Linked DNA regions of Azoarcus olearius. The protein of the gene in region 1 interacts with the protein of each later gene in a pairwise test. Links are inferred from orthologs where the notes say so. Each region holds a gene or a part of one and is shown in the gene's direction. Other genes may lie near its edges.

Region 1 (3,183 bases):
CCATTCTCGGGCTGGCGCTCAGCTTCTTCGCACTGTTCCTGCTGCTGCCGCTGATCGCGGTGTTCGCCGAAGCGCTGCGCAAGGGCTGGGTGACCTATCTCACCTCGCTGTCGGACTCGGACGCGCTCGCGGCGATCAAGCTCACACTGATCACTGCGGCGATCGCGGTGCCGCTCAACCTGGTGTTCGGGGTCGCCGCGGCGTGGGCGATCGCCAAGTTCGAATTCCGCGGCAAGCACTTCCTCACCACGCTGATCGACCTGCCGTTCTCGGTGTCGCCGGTGGTGGCGGGCCTGATCTACGTGTTGCTGTTCGGCGCCCACGGCTGGTTCGGCGGCTGGCTCGCCGCGCACGACGTGAAGATCATCTTCGCCGTGCCCGGCATCGTGCTGGCAACGGTGTTCGTCACCTTCCCCTTCGTCGCGCGCGAGTTGATCCCGCTGATGGAAGCGCAGGGCCGCGAGGAGGAAGAAGCCGCGGTGGTACTCGGCGCCTCCGGCTTCCAGACCTTCTGGCGGGTGACGCTGCCCAACATCAAGTGGGGCCTGCTGTACGGGGTAATCCTGTGCAACGCGCGCGCCTTCGGTGAATTCGGCGCGGTCAGCGTGGTCTCCGGCCATATCCGTGGCCAGACCAACACCATGCCGTTGCACGTCGAGATTCTCTACAACGAATACAACTTTGCGGCCGCCTTTGCGGTGGCCTCCCTGCTGGCGCTGCTGGCGCTGGTGACCTTGGGCCTGAAATCCTTCATCGAGTGGAAGGTCGGCCGCACGCATACCGAATCGGAATAAAGGAAGCCCGCATGAGCATCCAGGTCGAAAACATCCACAAGCAGTTCGGCAGCTTCACCGCGCTGAACGACGTCTCGCTCGACTTCCCCAGCGGCGAACTGGTCGCCCTGCTCGGCCCCTCCGGCTGCGGCAAGACCACGCTGCTGCGCGTCATCGCGGGGCTGGAAACGGCGGATTCCGGCCGCGTCATCCTCGAAGGCGAAGACGCCTCCGGCACCCACGTGCGCGAGCGCCAGGTCGGCTTCGTGTTCCAGCACTACGCGCTGTTCCGCCACATGACGGTGTTCGAGAACGTCGCCTTCGGCCTGCGCGTCAAGCCGCGCAAGGAACGCCCGAACGAAGCCGAGATCAGGAAGCGCGTCCATCGCCTGCTCGAACTGGTGCAGCTCGACTGGCTGGCCGACCGCTTCCCGGCGCAGCTCTCCGGCGGCCAGCGCCAGCGCATCGCGCTCGCCCGCGCGCTCGCGGTGGAACCGCGCGTGCTGCTGCTCGACGAACCCTTCGGCGCGCTCGACGCCAAGGTGCGCAAGGAACTGCGCCGCTGGCTGCGCCGGCTGCACGACGAACTCCACGTCACCTCCATCTTCGTCACCCACGACCAGGAAGAAGCGCTGGAAGTGGCCGACCGCGTGGTGCTGATGAACAAGGGCAAGGTCGAACAGGTCGGCACCCCGCAAGAGGTCTACGAGCACCCGGCGACCCCCTTCGTGTATGGCTTCCTCGGCGCGGTCAATCTCTTCCACGGCCGCGTGGAAGGCGAGCATGTGCGCGTCGGCGAGGCAGTGCTGCCGCACGACGGCCGCGATGCGGAGCACGGCGTCGATGTGGTCGGCTTCGCCCGTCCGCACGAACTCGACATCGTCACCGACCTCGCCGCGCCCAACGGCGTCGATGCCATCGTCGCGCGCGTGCTCGCCTTCGGCGCCAGCGTGCGGGTGGAACTCGACGCGGTCGAAGCCGAGGGCGACAGCGGCCTGCCGCGCCACTACGAGGTGGTGCTCACCCGCGAGCGCCTGACCACGCTGCCGCTCGCCGAAGGCCAGCGCGTGCGCCTGGTGCCTTCCCAACTGCGCGTATTCCCGCGCGAGGCGGCCTGATCATGAACTTCCAGCAACTGCGCATCGTGCGCGAGACGGTACGGCGCAACTTCAACCTCACCGAGGTCGCCAACGCGCTCTACACCGCGCAGTCCGGCGTCTCCAAGCACATCAAGGATCTGGAGGACGAACTCGGCGTGGAGCTGTTCGTGCGCCGCGGCAAACGCCTGCTCGGCCTCACCGAGCCAGGCAAGGAGCTGCTGCCCATCGTCGAGCGCATCCTGCTCGACACGCAGAACATCAAGCGCCTGGGCGAGCAGTTCGCGCAGAAGGACAAGGGCCATCTCGCCATCGCCACCACCCACACCCAGGCCCGCTACGCGCTGCCGCCGGTGGTGACGCGCTTCAAGGAGGAGTTTCCGAAGGTGCATCTGGAACTCCACCAGTGCGGCCCGAAGGAAATCGTCTCGCTGCTGCGCAGCGGCCAGGTGGATATCGGCATCGCCACCGAGGCGCTGGGCGAGGAAGACGACCTGGTGAGCTTCCCCTTCTACCAGTGGCAGCACACGCTGATCGTGCCCGAAGACCACCCGCTGACGCGCGTGCAGCCGCTGACGCTGGAAGCGGTGGCGGAATACCCGATCATCACCTACCACGAGGGCTTTACCGGCCGCACCCGCATCGACGCCGCGTTCGCGCGCGCCGGCATCACGCCGGACATCGTGATGTCCGCGCTCGACGCCGACGTGATCAAGGCCTATGTCGAACTCGGCCACGGCGTCGGCATCATCGCCGCGATGGCCTTTCACCCGCAGCGCGACGCCGGCCTCAAGCTGCTCGACAGCAAGGGCCTGTTCGAGATGAACACCACCTGGATCTCGCTGCGCCGCGGCCACTACCTGCGCGGCTATGCGCTGCGCTTCATCGAATGCTGCTCGCCCGCGCTCACCGAATCCCGCGTGCGTGACGCGGTGTTCCCCAAGGTGTCGACGCAGTAAACGCAGGCGCCGCGCGGACGGCGCCGGCAGCGCGGCGGCGGCGCAATGCCGCCGGCAAACGCCCGCGCGCCGCCAATCGTGCAAGAATCGGCCTTCCCCGGTTCCCGCATCACCCCTCGTCGCCATGAAGAAGTCCCTCAGACGGATCGCGCCCGCCGTTGCGCTTGCCTTCGCCGCCACGCTGTCCGCCACCGCCGCCCACGCGGGCGCCACGCTCGACCAGATCAAGCGCAAGGGCGAACTCGCCTGCGGCGTCAGTTCCGGCGTGCCCGGCTTTTCCGCCACCGACAGCCGCGGCAACTGGAGCGGGCTGGATGTCGACGTCTGCCGCGCGCTCGCCGCCGCGGTGCTGGG
Region 2 (3,188 bases), 2.1 Mb from region 1 along the record:
CGGCGCCAAGCTCATCGATCTGCGCATTCCCACCGGCAAGCCGGGGCGCGATGGCGGCGACGCGTTGCAGCGCTATGTCGCGCAACTGCCCGCTGCCACGCTCACCCTGGTGACGCTGCCGGAACTCGACTGGCAGGCACGCAAAACCAGCTGGTTCAAGGCATTGGGCGACGCCGGCACGGTCATCGAGCTAAACGCGCCGGAACGCGAACGCCTTCCTCAGTGGCTGGCGCAGCGGCTGGCCGCGCAACACCTCACCGCCCCGGCGGAAGCGCTGGCTTTCATTGCCGACCACGTGGAAGGCAACCTGCTCGCGGCACATCAGGAAATCCTCAAGCTCGGGCTGTTGTTTCCGCACGGCGCGCAACTGACCCTTGATGACGTCCAGCAAGCCGTACTCAACGTCGCGCGCTACGACATCGATACCCTTCGACAGGCCGTACTGGAAGGCGACCCGGCGCGCTGCGCCCGTCTGCTCGAAGGCCTGCACGGCGAGGGCGCGGCGCCTCCGCTGGTGCTGTGGGCGCTGGCCAACGAAACCCGCAGCCTCGCGCTGCTGCGCGCCGGACAGGACGCCGGCCAGCCACTCGCCGCGCTGTTCAAGGCCGAACGCGTCTTCGACGAACGACGCAAGCAACTCCTTACCCGCGCCCTTGCCCGCCTGGGCGGCGGGCGCCTGCGCGCCGCGCTGATGCACGCGGCCCGCATCGACCGGATGATCAAGGGGCTGGCGGACGGCGACGTGTGGGACGAATTCCTGCAGCTTGCGCTGCGGCTCTGCCGTCACTGACCCGTTCCGCGGCGGATGTAGCGCGTGGCCCACGGGCGCCGCGATCAGTGCTTTAATCCCTTTTTGGCTTTTCCGCCTGTGACGATGATGGATATCCAGCACTACATGCAGACCGTCGGCCGCGAAGCGCGCGCCGCCTCCCGCACGCTTGCGGCAGCCTCCACCGATGCCAAGAATTCCGCCCTGGTGGCGATGGCGCAAGCCATCCGCGACAGTCGCGACGCGCTGCTGGCGGCCAACGCGGCCGACCTCGCCGAAGCCCGCGCGGCCGGGCTGGACGAGGCCCTGATCGACCGCCTGACGCTGAGCGCCAAGGGCGTGGAAGGCATGGCCGCCGGGCTTGAACAGGTTGCGGCACTCCCCGACCCGGTGGGGGAAATCACCGACGTCAAGCGCCGCCCTTCCGGCATCCAGGTCGGCAAGATGCGTGTGCCGCTCGGCGTGGTCGGCATCATCTACGAGGCGCGGCCCAACGTCACCGCCGACGCGGCGGCGCTGTGCCTCAAATCCGGCAACGCCGCGATCCTTCGCGGCGGCAAGGAAGCGCTGCGCTCGAATCAGGCGATTGCAAGCTGCGTGCGCACCGGGCTTGCCGCCGCCGGCCTGCCGCAAACGGCCGTGCAGGTGCTGGAAACGACGGACCGGGCTGCGGTTGGCGCGCTCATCACGATGCCCGAATTCGTCGACGTGATCGTGCCGCGCGGCGGCAAAGGGCTGATCGAGCGAGTCTCCAGCGAGGCACGCGTCCCCGTCATCAAACACCTCGACGGCAACTGCCATGTGTACGTCGACGACCATGCCGACCCGGCGAAGGTGCTGCCCATCGTAGAGAACGCCAAGACCCAGCGTTACGGCACCTGCAACACCACGGAATCGCTGCTCGTGGCCCGTGCCGTCGCCCCGCGTTTCCTGCCCGACATCGGACGGATGCTGGCGGCGAGGAACGTCGAGATGCGAGCGTGCCCGGAAGCGCTCGTGCTGCTGCGCGAAGCCGGCATCGAAGGTGCCCGGCTCAGCCCCGCCACCGAGCAGGACTGGCACGAGGAATATCTCGCGCCGATCATCGCGATCCGCGTCGTGGCGGGCCTGGATGAAGCGATCGCGCATATCAACACCTACAGCTCGGGCCACACCGAGGCGATCCTCACCGAGCACTACACCCATGCGATGCGTTTCCTGCGCGAGGTGGATTCGGCATCCGTCATGGTGAACGCCTCCACGCGCTTCGCCGACGGCTTCGAATACGGCCTCGGTGCCGAAATCGGGATTTCCACGGACAAGATCCACGCCCGCGGCCCGGTGGGGCTGGAAGGGCTCACCAGCCAGAAATGGATCGTGTTCGGCAATGGCGAGATCCGCCGATAAGCCGAAAGTCAGGATGGGGATCAACGCGAGGCGTGAGAAAATCCCCGCCCTTAAGGGTTTCTACGTAGACGAGGCAGACGTCGGAATCCGACGTTCGTGGCATAATCGCCGCAAGGGAATCCACGATTCCAGCCGATATTGCTCTGGGGTAGAGCAAGCGGGTCGGCGAGGCCCTCGGGCCTCGCCGCACCCACCTCGTGATCACCACGCCCCCCCCCGTCCGTGACCGCATTCGAACAACAGCTCTCGGCGGAGACGCGCGCCGAACTCGATCTGTTCTGCGACGCACTGTGGCTGGAATTCGGCCTGGCAGCCAATACCATTGCCGGTTATCGGAGCGATCTCGCGCAATTCGGCGCCTGGCTGGCCGGTCGCGGAACTCAATTGATCGAAGCGGACGAGAGCCAGCTCACCGCGTATCTCGCCGAATTCAGCCGCCGCGCCAAACCCGCCAGCCAGCGCCGCCTGATGTCGGCCTGGCGCCGCTTTTACCGTGGGCTGCTCGGCCAGCGCCGTATCGCTCAGGATCCGACCGTCCAGCTCGACGCCCCGGTGACCGGCGAACGCTTTCCCCGCACCCTCAGCGAAGCACAGGTGGAATCGCTGCTGGCAGCGCCCGACGTCGACACGATTCATGGCCTGCGGGACCGCAGCATGCTTGAATTGCTGTATGCGAGCGGGCTTCGTGTTTCCGAGCTGGTGGAATTGAAACTCTTTGCGATCAGCACCGGCGAAGGCGTAATCCGGGTGTTCGGCAAAGGTAGCAAGGAACGCCTCGTTCCCACCGGTGACATCGCGCTCGAGTGGCTCGGCCGCTACCTGCGCGAGGCACGGCCAGCCCTGTTGCGCGGGCGGACATGCGACGAGGTTTTCGTTTCCCAGCGCGGCGCCGGAATGACGCGCCAGATGTTCTGGCGCATCATCAAGCAATACGCACCCAAGGCAGGAATTCCAGCACAACGGATCTCGCCCCACACGCTGCGACACGCATTTGCCACGCACCTGATCAATCACGGCGCAGACCTCCGCGTCG

The links.
Region 2: the proteins of dqs_RS07140 (region 1) and dqs_RS16545 interact in binary tests that used the Escherichia coli proteins (3 or more experiments, as listed by UniProt). The link is inferred for Azoarcus olearius from one-to-one orthologs.

The regions. Positions count from the first base shown.
Region 1 is NZ_CP016210.1:1,535,380-1,538,562, reverse strand. What follows is about bases 1-2,848. They hold dqs_RS07140 (sulfate/molybdate ABC transporter ATP-binding protein), read left to right. Parts: upstream 1-805; coding sequence 806-1,891; downstream 1,892-2,848. Other genes in these bases: dqs_RS07135 (CysB family HTH-type transcriptional regulator), read left to right, coding at 1,894-2,829; cysW (sulfate ABC transporter permease subunit CysW), read left to right, coding at 1-794. Outside these bases: dqs_RS07130 (amino acid ABC transporter substrate-binding protein), read left to right, coding at 2,954-3,183. UniProt on the Escherichia coli protein: Part of the ABC transporter complex CysAWTP involved in sulfate/thiosulfate import. Responsible for energy coupling to the transport system.
Region 2 is NZ_CP016210.1:3,625,140-3,628,327, forward strand. The notes cover bases 164-3,016. They hold dqs_RS16545 (glutamate-5-semialdehyde dehydrogenase), read left to right. Parts: upstream 164-877; coding sequence 878-2,155; downstream 2,156-3,016. Other genes in these bases: holA (DNA polymerase III subunit delta), read left to right, coding at 164-790; xerD (site-specific tyrosine recombinase XerD), read left to right, coding at 2,378-3,016. In the rest of the region: more of holA, read left to right, coding at 1-163; more of xerD, read left to right, coding at 3,017-3,188. UniProt on the Escherichia coli protein: Catalyzes the NADPH-dependent reduction of L-glutamate 5-phosphate into L-glutamate 5-semialdehyde and phosphate. The product spontaneously undergoes cyclization to form 1-pyrroline-5-carboxylate.